Regions from separate parts of the Paenibacillus sp. UNC217MF genome, predicted to be linked through region 1. Evidence: predicted binding sites of a transcription regulator. Region 1 holds the regulator's gene; each other region holds the start of a gene.
The links. The regulator Rex, encoded in region 1, represses fermentation and respiration genes when NADH is low (regulators of the CRP and FNR family bind a similar motif). The targets are predictions, from matches to a motif close to TTGTGAAATATTTCACAA.

Region 1 (4,847 bases):
ATAATTCAAATTGGTTTGGTTATTCTTGGCCATGATTTGAAGATAGAACGCGAATATCATACGCTTGTGCGGCCAACTGTTCCCATACCGGAATTTATATCGCAGCTCACTGGCATTACCGGGGAAGATGTGAAGGATGCTCCGGATATTGATGATGCCATGACGGGGCTTGTCCCTTTGCTAGGGGATGTCGTACTGGTCGGCCATAATGTGGCCTTCGATTATCAATTCCTATGCAGGGCGCTGGAACAGACAGGATATTTGCCGTTCACAGGTCGTATATTAGATACAATTGAACTGCTTCGCATCCTCTTTCCATCGCTGCCTTCCTTCCAGCTTGGTTCTGTGTCACATGAGATGGGGATTGTTCATGATCGCCCGCACCAAGCAGACAGTGATGCGAGGGCGACAGCAGATATATTTATTCGCTGCTTAGAAGCGATTGACCAGCTTCCGTTATTGACGCTACAGCGCGTCGTTGATGTGTTTGGCGATCAAGAGGAGCGGGATTTGAAATGGCTGCTTGCAGAGAAGCTTCAGGAGCGTGAGGTGTCTGATTGGACAGAAGAAGAAGGGTATTATCCGTTCCGCCAATTGACGTTGAAGCAAACGGATTGGACAGAGACGGAGGCGCCGCGTGATTCTTCAGCAGAGAACCCACTTAAGGGAGTGACCTTCGCTCAGTTCCTAGATCAGGTTAAGACGAATCTGGCAAGCCGTTTGGATAATTATGAGCCGCGCGAATCGCAGGAGCAGATGTTCAATGAAGTGATGGAGTGCTTCGAACAAGAGCATCACCTGCTAATCGAAGCAGGTACTGGTACCGGCAAGTCGCTTGGGTACTTACTGCCATCCATATATCAGAGTGTTTCTCAAGAGAGCAAAGTGATTGTTAGCACACACACAATCAATCTGCAAGAACAACTGAGACAGCGTGATTTGCCGCTCTTGGAGAAGATTGTGCCGGTTCCATTTAAGGCATCCGTATTAAAAGGCCGCAGTCACTATTTGTGTTTGAGAAAATTTGAACATAAAATAAGTAATAGAGAGTATGTACATGCACGCGATGATAGTTTGACAGCTGCCCAAATGTTGGTGTGGCTCAGTCAGACGGAGCATGGAGATGACGAAGAACTGCATTTCGTTCATAAGGGTGCAGACTTCTGGGATACCGTTGCCAGTGATAGTGATTCCTGTCTGAATCGCGCATGTCCTTGGTTCCGTCGGTGCTTCTACCACCGGGCGAAGAATGATGCGAATTTATCGGACATTATTATAACGAATCATTCCCTATTGTTTACGGACGTGATTGCGGAGCATCGTTTGCTCCCCGCATACGAGCAGCTTGTCGTAGACGAAGCACATCACTTCGAAGAAACGGCAGGCAAACATTTAGGCATTCACTTGCAATATTTTTCACTCATTCATCCGCTGACCCAATTGTTCAAAGACAGCAAGAATGGTGCGCTTGTATTGCTGCAGCTGCGTCTTCGCTTGTCAGGCAATGAAAAAGCGCTCGTATGGGCTGAAGGGATCGAGAAGCTGTTAACACAGCTTGTCGATGTTAAGGATCAATGGGATCGGCTGCATGAGCTACTCTATCAAATGCTTCCTTCCATGAATGAAGCGGGGCAGGCGGAAGGCGGGCAAGCTGTTCTCCGGCTGCCATCTGGCAATCGTCCTGATGGATGGAGCTCCGTATCGGAGCTCGAAGGCGATATTCACACGCGTTTAAGTGATATTGTTCGTTCGGGGGAGAAGCTCGTCAATGAATGGAAGGATTATGATGATGATGAAGTGCAGGGCGTCACGGCTGATGTGACAGGTTTATTCAAGGACATAGGGCAGCTTCGCGATGAATTCCGTGAATTTATGCAAGGCAAGGATGCGGATACCGTCTACTGGATGGAAGGCAATCTCCAATACAAGCATAAATCAATGCAAATGTATGCGGTCCCTGTCGATGTAAGCGAAGCGCTGAAGCGATACTTCTTCGAGCCGAAGAAGAGCGTAATCTTAACTTCGGCTACATTGTCCGTTGATAAATCATTCCAATTCGTAGCTGAACAGCTTGGCTTGAAGGATGCGCAGCGGGATGGCCGTCTAAATACGGTCATACTTCCGTCGCCGTTCAACTACCGGGAACAAGCACTTGTTGTCATCCCGCGTGACTTCCCTAGTGTGAAGGGAGCATCAGATGCCAAGTTTAACTCGACGCTGATGCAGTCCTTGGCTGATGTAGCCAAGGTAACAGAAGGACGTATGCTTGTCTTATTCACGTCATACCGCATGCTGCGGGATGTGTATGAACCGCTGAAGGAGGCGCTTAGCCTGCATGGCATTCAAGTGCTGGGACAAGGGATTGACAGCGGCAACCGAAGCAAGCTGACACGCCGATTCCGAGATCAGCCGAATTCAGTCCTGCTAGGAACGAGCAGCTTCTGGGAAGGCGTTGATATTCCAGGAGATGCGTTGACATGTCTTGCGATTGTACGGCTGCCATTCCAGCCACCGAATCATCCACTCGTGGAAGCGAAGTGCGATCGGCTGAAGCGGATGAATCAGAATCCATTCCGCAAATATTCCGTCCCACAGGCTGTAATTCGCTTCAAGCAAGGATTCGGCCGCCTTGTGCGTACGACGCAGGATAAGGGAATTGTCATCATTTATGACACTCGTGTAATAGAGACAAGCTACGGCAAACATTTTCTTTACTCGCTGCCTGGCCCAAAAATGGAGCATATGGCAACAGAACAACTTGTACCACGTATTGATACGTGGCTAGACCATAATCAAAGAGGCATTGGAGAGCGATGAGAGGGGCTTGTTAGAATGAAAGCACTAAAGATATCAGAAGCTGTCGTTCGGCGATTACCCGTGTATTTACGCCATCTATTGGAATTGAAGCAGCGAGAAGTGCTCACAGTTTCTTCTCAAGATTTGGGACAGAAGCTGAACTTGAATCCTGCGCAAATTCGGAAGGATCTAGCGTATTTCGGCGACTTCGGCCGCAAGGGCATTGGGTATGATGTATCGTATTTGATTCAACAAATCAGACATATTTTGAAACTGGATCAAGTTATCCATGTTGGATTGGTCGGTGCAGGTAAATTAGGTCACGCACTCTGTAACTACACCGTATACTTGAAAGATAATATGAAGATCGTTGCAGTGTTCGATGCACAGGAATCCAAAATCAATACCGAGATAAATAACCTGAAAGTTCAGCCGATGTCTGACCTAATTACGACGGTACGCGAGAAGCAAATCCGTATCGGGATTATCACGGTTCCTGCTACAGAAGCTCAGTATGTAGCTGATCAATTTGTAGAGGCGGGAGTAGAAGCGATCTTGAACTTTGCGCCTGTCATTTTGAGGGTTCCTTCGAATATCCGTGTGCATACTGCCGATTTTACAACGGATTTGTTCAGTTTGGCCTATTATTTATCTGATAATGGAAAGGAAGTACCCGCCGAATGACACACCGAATCATTATTAAAAATGGCATGTTCGCCGATTTGTCTCCAACTGCGAAGCAGTCCTCATTCCATGGGTTCATGGTTGTTGAGAATGATCGCATCGTTCATATTGGATCGGAGCTGCCTGAGCAATATGCAGCAGCTGATGCTGAAATCATCGATGGCAAAGGTCTATTTTTCATTCCAGGCCTTGTTAATACACACGGGCATGCTGCAATGTCTCTGCTTCGTGGGTATGGGGATGACTTGGCGCTTCAGACATGGCTGCAGGAGAAAATGTGGCCAATGGAAGGCAAGTTCACGGCCAATGATGTCTATTGGGGAACAGCTCTGTCTGTGATCGAAATGCTGAAGGGCGGTACAACAACCTTCGTAGATATGTATGACTACATGGACGAAGTAGCGAAGGTATGTGAGCAATCCGGTATCCGTGCATCGCTTATGCGCGGTGCGATTGGCTTATGCCCAGAGGATGTACAGCGCGAGAAGCTGAATGAGGCGATTCAATTCGCGAAGGATTGGAATGGGAAGGCAGATGGCCGCATTCGTACGATTATGGCGCCGCATGCTCCGTATACTTGTCCTCCAGCCTTTATTGAGAGCTTCGTACAGGCTGCTCATGATCTGGATTTGCCATTGCACACGCATATGTCAGAGACAAAGGCAGAAGTTGAACAGAATGTGAAGGATTATGGACTGCGTCCGGTTGCGCATTTGGAGAAGCTCGGATTCTTCTCCCGTCCTTCCTTCGTTGCGCATGCTGTTCATTTGACGGACGAAGAGATTGAGACGCTTGCGAAGTATCAAGTTGCGGTGTCCCACAATCCAGGAAGCAACCTTAAGCTGGCGAGCGGTGTCGCTCGTGTTCCTGAGATGCTGCGTGCGGGTGTTGTTGTATCCTTGGGTACGGATGGTGCAGCAAGCAACAACAATCTGGATATGTTCGAAGAAATTCGCCTTACGGCCTTGATTCATAAAGGGGTGTCCGGCGATCCAACTGCGGTTCCTGCTGCAGAGGCGCTGCGCATGGGTACGATCTATGGCGCGCAGACCATTCGTCTTGACGATATTGGAGCGCTTGAAGTAGGCATGAAGGCTGACTTCGTTGCGGTAGATATTGATCAGCCTCATTTCCTGCCACATACCGACTTGGTATCCCACATGGTATATTCAGCGTCTGCGAAAGATGTCAAGCATGTATGGGTTGACGGCAAGCAGGTTGTGAAGAATGGGGAATGTTTGACGATGGATGAAGAACGAATCCTTCGCGAGGCGCAGCAATGCTTTGATGGCTTGCTGGCAAGATAGGCAGGAGGAGAATTCATGCAGAGAAGACGCGTACGCCGGAGGTCGCATTGGAAGTGGTTG
Region 2 (4,847 bases), on a different contig from region 1:
AGCCAATCTAGCATCTCCTTTGCAGCAGATATCTTCCATCATCCGATTTCACATCGTATAAAAGGTGAAGCTCCATCATGCCTAGCACCACAACAACAAGAAAACCCGGGTCGTAACCGACCGGGCCCCCTCGCTGCTGTATACAGCAGCCTATTACCATAGTTCGCTGTAGTAGCATCGTGCTTGCCATCGAACCTTGCACATGTCTCCTGCAAGCACGATAAGGTATTTACATCCCATTGACTTCGCTGCCTGGCGATATTAGATTGCCGAGAACACGGTACCCGTCACCATGCGATGGAAGAACGGCTGATGTGCGATGCGATCCCCTGCCACTGGATCATCACTGTAGAATGGCAGACGTTCTGCATCAAGCTCCTCCAAGCGATCTACGCGGCCTTCCACGAAGTCGAGAATCCGATCTTCCGCCGACTGCAGCCGTGCAAGCACGGTACCATAGCGGCTGTCGAGCACTTCCCAGCCGAATGGCTTGCTTGTCGCCATCCATAATGCACGATGCGCCTTGCGCGCTTCATCGACCAGCGGACGAACGGACGGAATGACATCAGCGGCAATGCGGCGAAGCTCATCCTTATCACCATTCTGGTACGCGCGCGTGACCTGCACGCCAAGCATCGACTTTGCGCCAACAGCCTTGGACAACTTCGCATACATATCAAACACGAGCGCATGATCTCCTGCGGTATTGTCACGTGCAGCCACGAGGCGTTCAGCAAGCTCACTGTAATGCTTCGGCAGCTGCGACTCCAGCTCTTCTGTCAAATAGATATCAAACAACCCGATCAATGTGTCTTGGAACAACAGGAACTTCGAACCGTTCGAACCGTGCATGTTGTTCTTCGTTACACCCGGTGTCTCATCCAAGTAAGTGAGCTGCCAGTAATCATCGAAGCTCTGTCCGGTGCACAGCTGGAAGCGTTCCTTCATCTTCGCTTCATCGACTTCCCCTTCGGTATAGCCGTGCTCAGCGAACAATTGCAAGCCTGGCAGAATTGTCATATGATTCGTCTCCTGCCCGTTGTCGCCCCATGCTGTCGCGAACACTTCCTTAATGCCCTTCGACTTGCAGGCAAGCAGCGCTGGATTCGTATTCTGCCACGTCTTCCCGTAGTTCGGACTCATCGCGCCCCATACCCAGACGCCTCCAGCGAATACCGGATCAGAGCCCAGTTGGCGATGCTTCTCGATAAATTCCTCGTAGAAGCCTTGATCATCATGGTAGTAATCCCAGTAGACGAATTGTACGCCCTTCGGAATTTGATCAACAACTTCATTCGAGAAGTTAATGTCGAGATCATAGTAGTGGCCGCCGTTTTTCATAAGCAGGTGGAAGTACATATCACTCCACATCATCGGCGTAAGGCCATGTTTGCTCGTAATCTCTAATACGCGCGCCAAATGCTCGTTCATAATATCGAATCGCTCTCGGAAGCCATGCTTGTGCATATATTTGCCTAGACCAAGCCCGAACGCCTCATCCATCCCGATGTGAATGCGCTTGGAACGCAGCGGCTTCGTTGACGCTACAATCATATCCTCAATGAATCGATAGGTCTCCTCTTCTCCTACAAGAAGGACGTCCTCTGTATCCTTCATCTCATTCGCATAGTCCCACTTCAGCGCCTGCGCCAAGTGACCAAGTGTCTGAATGCATGCCACTACCTCAATTCCGAACAACGCGGCATACTGGTCAATCTCATAGAGTTCCTCCGCGGTATAGCGTCCGCGCATGTAGCCGAAATACGGACGACCTGGAACCTCATACGTATCTTCGGTATATATCATTGCGCCGTTCAAGCCCATTAACGCCATTGAGCGCAGCGTCTGCTTCATCATATGTACATTCGGAACTGCGTTCCGAGATGCATCAATCATCGTTCCGTTATACGTGAATTGCGGATGCTCTATAATATCGAATGGCTGCCCCTTGCGCAGCTGCTCAACGAACAAGCCCAGTGCACGGAAGAAATGAATATCCGACTCATAGCGGATCAAGCCTTCTGCACCATCCCATGCGGCACGAAGCGACCCCTCTCCCTGCTCTACGCGAACTGTAGTGCCTTCTGTCCCCACTTCCACCTTCAATAATGACTTCAATTCGAGAATCCCTGGTAATACATGTTCGATACTGCCCGTAAAATGCAACTTCACAGCCAGATCCCTCCCCACGAGTTAGTTGGATACGCTTACAGATACAGCGAGGTATCGGTATCTTTTTATAGAATGCGAAATGCGGAAATAAATTTGTCACCCGTAGTTTACCACATCTATCCCCTGCGTAAGTGACAAGCCCGTGAATTCCTATGAAAAAAACGTCATATCGATGACGCAAAAAAGGCCTAGCCTCGATGGACTAGACCTTACCTATCTTCTTTTTCAACATCACTTGGCATGCTCTAATCCCAATACCCTCTAATGGACAGGTGCACTTGCACTTCCTGACGATGCCACCTTGCTTGCATTGCCCACTTCTTGCACATTCGTTGATGTGTTTGAGACACCTGCCGCAGCTGCCTGCTTCTGCTCTTGCTGCGAACGCAAATATACCATATAGTAAGCCCCTGCAACGAACACGACGCCTCCAACCAAATTGCCCAGCCATACCGGCACGAAGTTCGTCAAATATTGTCCCCAGCTAAAATGACCCTCAAAGATCGCAGCCGGAATTACGAACATATTCGCTACAACGTGCTGGAAGCCAATCGCAACGAACGCCATCGTTGGGAACCATATCCCCATGATTTTCCCACTGAAGCTCTTTGCTCCATAGGCAAGCCATACCGCTAGTGCAACTAACCAGTTGCAGCCAATCCCACTTACAAAGGCTTGAATGAAACTATCGTCCAGCTTATGCGCAGCCACATCTACCGTTTTCTGCAAATAAACGCCGGAACCAGTCAAACCAACCACGTGACCGAAGAAGTATGCCACGAACAGCGCACCTAAGAAGTTGGCAATCGTAATGACGACAAGATTGCGAATGACCTCTACCGTAGATATGCGTCCCTTCATCCGAGCAAGTGGTACAGCCATCATATTCCCTGTCAACAGCTCACCCCCTGCTAACAAGACCAGAATAAGACCAACCGGGAACAGCGACGCTCCAATTAGGCTATTGATGCTCCCCCATTCCGCAGGTGCTCCAGCTGTTACACGTATATATAAGAGATAACCAAGCGCAATAAATGCGCCGGCAAGGAATCCTAGAATCATCATGGCGGACAATGGGTTCTTCGCCTTAATCGTTCCGGTATCTACTGTCGCTTCCGCAATTTGCTGCGGCTTCAAATAACCTGACATCGACATGACCTCCTGCTTATGCTTATTTGGATGCAAGCCCCATCATTTCCAAGGCCACACCCCATCCGCACCTACTCAGATACGAATAATTCCAGTTGGAATGTCAGCTGAACAGGTTGCAAATTCATTGTAACGGAGCCCCAATTCCGATGTTGTGCATTTTATCACAAAGCATCTTTCAAATATTGTCCATTTTGCGTATAACCCCGTACATGACCGCTCTACGCAAAAAAGCCAGTAAGTCTCACGATCGACTCACTGGCCATAAGCTGTATATGTTGTTGACCTGCAATGTGAAATTATGCCCCGCGCTTTGCAACAATGCTCCGTGCAATGTGTACACCTGCAGCACCCGCTTGTGCGAGCCCACGCGTAATGCCCGCGCCATCTCCACCGCAGTACAAGCCATCAATTTCGGATTCCAATGTCGTATCCAGCTTCGGACGAGCGGAGTAGAATTTCGCCTCAACCCCATAGAATAACGTGTGCTCAGAAGCGATGCCTGGTGTTACGCGATCAAGCGCTTCAACCATTTCGATAAGGCTCTTCATCGTATTATACGGAAGCACAAGACCCAAATCTCCAGCAACAGCTTCTTTCAAGGTAGGCTCCAAGAAGCCCTCTTGGATGCGCTTCTCCGTGGAGCGGCGGCCGCGAATGATATCCCCGTACTTCTGAACGATAATCCCGCCTCCGGACAAATCATTTGCACGCTTGCAGATTTCACGAGCGTACTCATTTGGCTTGTCGAACGGTTCCGTGAACTTGTGCGAGACAAGCAATGCAAAGTTCGTATTCGCAGAACCAAGCTTCGGATCCTTGTAGGAGTGCCCGTTGGCACACATGATCCCACTGTGATTCTCGACCACGACATGGCCAGATGGATTGCTGCAGAAGGTACGCACTTGTGTGCCGACAGACGTATTGAACACGAATTTCCCTTCATACAGGTGCTCGTTGATTTCGCGCATGACGATATCCGATGTCTCCACACGCACCCCAACGTCCACTTGGTTGTTGTACATTTTCAAGCGGCGCTTCTTCAATATCTCCGTCAGCCACGCAGAACCGTCACGTCCTGGTACGATGACCACTTGATCCGCTTCATGCTTCTCGCCGCTCTTCAGTTCAATCCCCTTCACAATATGGCGTCCATCCTGCTTCTCTGTAATCAGATCCGCTACTTCGGTCTTATAGGCCATATCGATACGAGTCTTCAAATATTCATAAATGGATTTCAAAATCTCCAAGTTCTGCTCAGTGCCCAGATGTCGAACTTGTGCGCGAAGCAGCTTCAAGCCAGCAGAATATCCAAGCTGCTCAATACGGCGAACCGTTTCTGTCGTTGGATCGGTAATGTCCGTCGTCGCTCCGTGCTCCAAGTTGATTGCATCTACATATTTAATCAAGTCCAGTACTTGCGAAGCTGGCAAGAAGTCTGTCAGCCAACCCCCGAACTCTGTAGTTACGTTAAATTTCCCATCACTATATGCCCCTGCTCCACCGAAGCCGTTCGTAATCGAACA
Region 3 (4,847 bases), on a different contig from region 1:
ATGGGCTACCATAATAAGAAGGCGATTGAGGAAGCACTGGAACTGGTAGGGCTGAACGGCATCGAACGCAAGCAGGTGAAGGACTTCTCCCTCGGGATGAAGCAGCGTCTAGGCATTGCGCGGGCCATATCGATCAAGCCAGAGCTGTTGCTCCTGGATGAGCCGATTAATGGTCTTGACCCGATTGGGATTAAGGAGATACGTGACCTGTTCAAGAAGCTATCACGCGAGTTCGGTATTACGCTCTTGATCTCCAGCCACATCTTAGGGGAAATGGAGCTTGTTGCAGATACGATCGGTGTCATTAACCATGGGGTGCTGTTGGAGGAAGTGCCAATGGATCGGGTTCGGGCGCAGCAGTCCGAATTCATTGAGGTCATCACTGATAATGCGAGCAAGGCAGCCTATGTGCTTGAAGAAGTCATGCATATTTCGAATTTCCGCATTACGGACAACCGGATCATCCGCATCTATCAATCGGGGGTGTCTCAGCAAGATATTACGAAGGCATTTGTTATGAACGATGTCATGGTAGAGTCTGTCCATAAGAAGCATCATTCCTTGGAGGATTACTTTATGAAGCTGTTGAATGGAGGGGCTGCTCGTGAATAAGCTCATTCGACTGGAACTGCAGAAATTCCGGTTTGCTACCTATATACGTACGGCCATGTATATCACGATCGGGATATTCCTCTTTATTTTGCTTGGAATCTATGGAGATACACGCGATATCGCGTTCAAGAACTTGCCCGAGGTATTAGGCATCATCGATACTTTTGTGAAGGTAGCTTTCATTATTACTGCCTCGGTATTGCTAAGCCGAATGGTTATTGATGAGTTTAAGAGCAAGTCTATCACGGTCATGTTCATGTACCCGATTCCACGGAAAAAGCTCATGACAGCCAAGCTGATCATTGTGGTCTTGTACACCTTCATCGCCATTATTCTATCAAATATTGTACTAATCAGTGGATTCCTTTTATACAATTCTTATGCGCACACTGTACCCGGGACGGCGACAATAAGTATGGTTACGCATCAAGTGGCAACTAGTGTTATCAACTCCTTAGCAGCAAGCTGCTTAAGTCTGATTCCATTATGGTTCGGCATGCGCAAATATTCAGCGGCGGCGACCATTACGAGCTCCATTCTAATTGCAGGCTTTCTAGGCTCGTCGACTGGTGGATTTACCTTGTGGTCCATTATCGCAGTGCCATTTGCTTTTGCTGCGCTTGGTGTAGTGATTGGTTACTTGACGATTCGCAAGATTGACACGATCGACCTGTATAAATAAAAATAGATGCAGCGAAATACCTTGTTGTGACAGCGATGTGACATGCCCAAATTGGTGACAAATTTCAGAAGGGTTCTGGAAAAAAGGTGCAGCACATTGCGGGCTGCTTGTAAAGAGGAAAGAAGGCACAATGTCTTTTTTCTTCTTTTTTTCACTTTTTTTCGACATATTTGTGAAATTTGACACAATGTTCTTATTTTGATCAAGTAATTGCTTTATAATTGTGATAAATATCACATTGCAGCGTTTCTGTATCTGACAGAATACAACTGGAACATGTAATCAACGTCATTGATCCCGTGTTCGACGCAGGCATTACAGCCTATTCAGCATAGGAATGAGAGTATAAATAGAAAGGTGGAAGGACAACGATATGTGGGATACGATCTTATTATCGCGCATTCAGTTTGCATCGACGACGATTTTTCACTTCTTCTTCGTACCGGTATCGATTGGTCTAGCATTGCTCATCGCAATGATGGAGACGATGTATGTCGTCAAGGGAAATGAAGAGTACAAGAAGATGACGAAGTTCTGGGGGAAGCTGTTCCTCATTAACTTCGGTGTCGGTGTTGTCACAGGTATTATTCAGGAATTCCAGTTCGGGATGAACTGGTCGAACTATTCTCGCTTCGTCGGAGACGTGTTCGGTGCGCCGCTTGCGATTGAAGCATTGCTGGCATTCTTTATGGAATCAACGTTTATCGGATTATGGATATTTGGATGGGATCGCTTATCGAAGAAGGTGCACTGCTTGTGCATTTGGCTTGTAGCCATCGGTACAACGTTGTCCGCCTTGTGGATCTTGGCGGCGAACTCCTTCATGCAGCGTCCGGTCGGATTCGAGATTAACAATGGCCGTGCGGAAATGAACGATTTCTTCGCGCTGCTGACAAATGGTCAGCTGCTTGTTGAATTCCCGCATACGATTTTCGGTGCATTTGCAACAGGAGCGTTCCTCATCACTGGGGTGAGTGCTTATAAACTGCTGAAGAAGCAGGACGTTTCTTTCTTCCAAAAATCGTTCAAGATTGGTGTTATCGTAGCTACGGTCTCTTCCATTCTGGTTGCGGTCTTCGGTCACCAGCAGGCACAATATTTGATGCATACCCAACCAATGAAGATGGCGGCAAGTGAAGGCTTGTGGGAAACAAGTGGCGACCCTGCGCCGTGGACGGTATTTGCAGCAATCAATACAGACAAGCAAGAGAACAGCTTGGAATTCAAAGTTCCATACTTGCTTAGCTTCCTATCTTATAGTAAGTTCTCCGGTGAAGTTCGCGGGATGAAGGAACTGCAAGCGGAGTATGAACAGTTGTATGGCCCTGGCGATTACATTCCACCGGTGAAGACAACATTCTGGAGCTTCCGCATCATGGTTCTTGCCGGAACATTGATGATTCTGCTTGGCATGTATGGCTGGTTCTTGGCAGCGCGCAAGAAGCTGGGCAATCCGAATAAGTGGTTCATGCGCTTCATGCTCTATGCAATCTCATTGCCGTTCATTGCGAATACAGCAGGTTGGATTATGACGGAAATTGGTCGTCAGCCATGGACGGTATTCGGTCTCATGCGGACAGAAGACAGTATTTCGCCGAGTGTGTCGGGCGGTCAAGTGCTATTCTCGCTTATCGCATTCTCGACAATTTACACCGTACTTGCTATCGTGCTTGTGTATTTGTTCGTTCGTGTCATCAAAAAGGGTCCGAATGAAGTAATGAAGGCAGAACATTCGAATGACCCGTTTGATCAGGAGGGACAACATGTTATCTCTTAATGAATTGTGGTTTCTACTAGTTGGAGTGTTATTTGTCGGATTCTTCTTCTTGGAAGGCTTCGACTTCGGTGTCGGCATGTCGACGAAGTTCTTGGCCCGTACAGATGGGGAGAAACGCGTATTAATCAACTCGATCGGTCCGTTCTGGGATGCCAATGAAGTATGGCTGCTTACGGCCGGCGGGGCGATGTTCGCTGCGTTCCCGAACTGGTATGCTACGCTGTTCAGCGGATATTACACGCCGTTTGTCGTTTTGCTGCTTGCATTGATTGGACGCGGTGTCGCATTCGAATTCCGTGGCAAGAAAGAGACAGAACGCTGGAAGAAGTCTTGGGACTGGGCGATTTTCTTAGGAAGTCTGCTTCCTCCATTCCTGTGCGGGGTTGTATTCGCAGGGCTGATTCAAGGCTTGCCGATTGACGGCCAGATGGAAATGAAGGCTGGACTGTTCGATATGGTGAATGTGTATACATTGCTTGGCGGGGTAACTGTTACGGTACTGTGCCTCGTGCATGGCTTGATGTTTACAACGCTGCGCACAATTGGCTCCTTGCAGGAGCGCGCACGTAAGCAAGCGAAGATGCTGCTAGTGCCTTTGGCGGTATTGTTTGTTGCTTTCGGTGCTATGACGTATTTCAAGACGGATGTATTTGAGGTTCGCGGTGGGATCTTAACAGCTGTTGCTGTAGTTGGGGTTATTGTTTATGTGCTCGCTGGCTATTTCATGGCGAAGAAGCGCGATGGCTGGGCATTCGGCATGACGGGCGGAGTTATCATTCTATCGATCGCGTCTGTCTTTATCGGATTATTCCCGCGTGTTATGATTAGCTCGATTGATAAGGCATTCGACTTAACGATTCATAACGCAGCTTCTGGGCAATACTCATTGAAAGTTATGACGATTGTAGCTCTAACCTTGCTGCCATTCGTTCTAGGATATCAAATTTGGAGTTATTTCGTCTTCCATAAACGGCTTCACGAGAAGGAGCATTTAGAATACTAATGGATAAAAATTTGCTCAAGTATGATGGAGCAAGGCCGACGATGTTCATCATTGCCGTCCTTACTCTTGTGCAAACACTATCCATCATAGGTCTGGCAATCAAGCTGGCGGAGGTTATCTCCGCCTTGTTTGCCGGCGCGCCGTTGCAGGAACAAGCCGCAAATATGGGTCTGTTCCTGCTTGCGTTTACCGTCCGTCAAGTGACGACCTTGCTTATGCAGAAGGTAGCCTACAACTTCGCCGAGAAGACAGGGGTAAACTTGCGGCGTCAGTTGATGGATAAGTTGTTCCAGTATGGGCCTCGCTTCGCCAAGTCAGAAGGTACGGGCAATCTCGTAACTCTTGTGCTTGAAGGGGTCTCCCAGTTCCGCACGTACGTGGAACTGATTCTTCCTCGGATGATGGGTACGGGCATTACGCCAATTCTCATCCTACTCTATGTACTCACGCAAGATACGGCGTCCGGTATTATTTTGATTGTAACGCTGCCGATTTTGATTGTATTTCTGATACTGGTTGGGCTTGCTGCGCGCAAGCAGATGGATCGACAATGGGAGTCGTACCGCATTTTATCGAACCACTTTGTCGATGCGCTTCGGGGCTTGGAGACGCTTCGTTTTCTGGGGCAGAGCCGCAAGCACAGTGATACGATTGGGCAAGTGAGTGACAAGTACCGTTCTGCGACAATGCGTACGCTTCGTGTTGCTTTTCTCTCCTCCTTCGCCCTGGACTTCTTTACGATGTTATCCGTGGCCTCTGTAGCAGTTGGCCTG

Region 2: the regulator Rex is predicted to act here: its motif matches at 3,474-3,491, upstream of BP95_RS0123180 (formate/nitrite transporter family protein).
Region 3: the regulator Rex is predicted to act here: its motif matches at 1,465-1,482, upstream of BP95_RS0122885 (cytochrome ubiquinol oxidase subunit I).

What each region holds. Positions count from the first base shown of each region.
Region 1 covers NZ_KK366027.1:901,060-905,906, reverse strand. The annotation lists gene dinG (ATP-dependent DNA helicase DinG) at 1-2,817, shown strand, start outside; gene BP95_RS0120010 (redox-sensing transcriptional repressor Rex) at 2,833-3,480, shown strand; gene BP95_RS0120005 (amidohydrolase) at 3,477-4,787, shown strand; gene BP95_RS0120000 (hypothetical protein) at 4,803-4,847, shown strand, end outside.
Region 2 covers NZ_KK366028.1:343,855-348,701, reverse strand. The annotation lists gene BP95_RS0123195 (DMT family transporter) at 1-6, opposite strand, end outside; gene BP95_RS0123185 (beta-N-acetylhexosaminidase) at 262-2,172, opposite strand; gene BP95_RS0123180 (formate/nitrite transporter family protein) at 2,434-3,321, opposite strand; gene BP95_RS0123175 (NAD(P)/FAD-dependent oxidoreductase) at 3,621-4,847, opposite strand, start outside.
Region 3 covers NZ_KK366028.1:269,610-274,456, forward strand. The annotation lists gene BP95_RS0122875 (ABC transporter ATP-binding protein) at 1-612, shown strand, start outside; gene BP95_RS0122880 (ABC transporter permease) at 605-1,294, shown strand; gene BP95_RS0122885 (cytochrome ubiquinol oxidase subunit I) at 1,668-3,071, shown strand; gene cydB (cytochrome d ubiquinol oxidase subunit II) at 3,058-4,074, shown strand; gene cydD (thiol reductant ABC exporter subunit CydD) at 4,074-4,847, shown strand, end outside.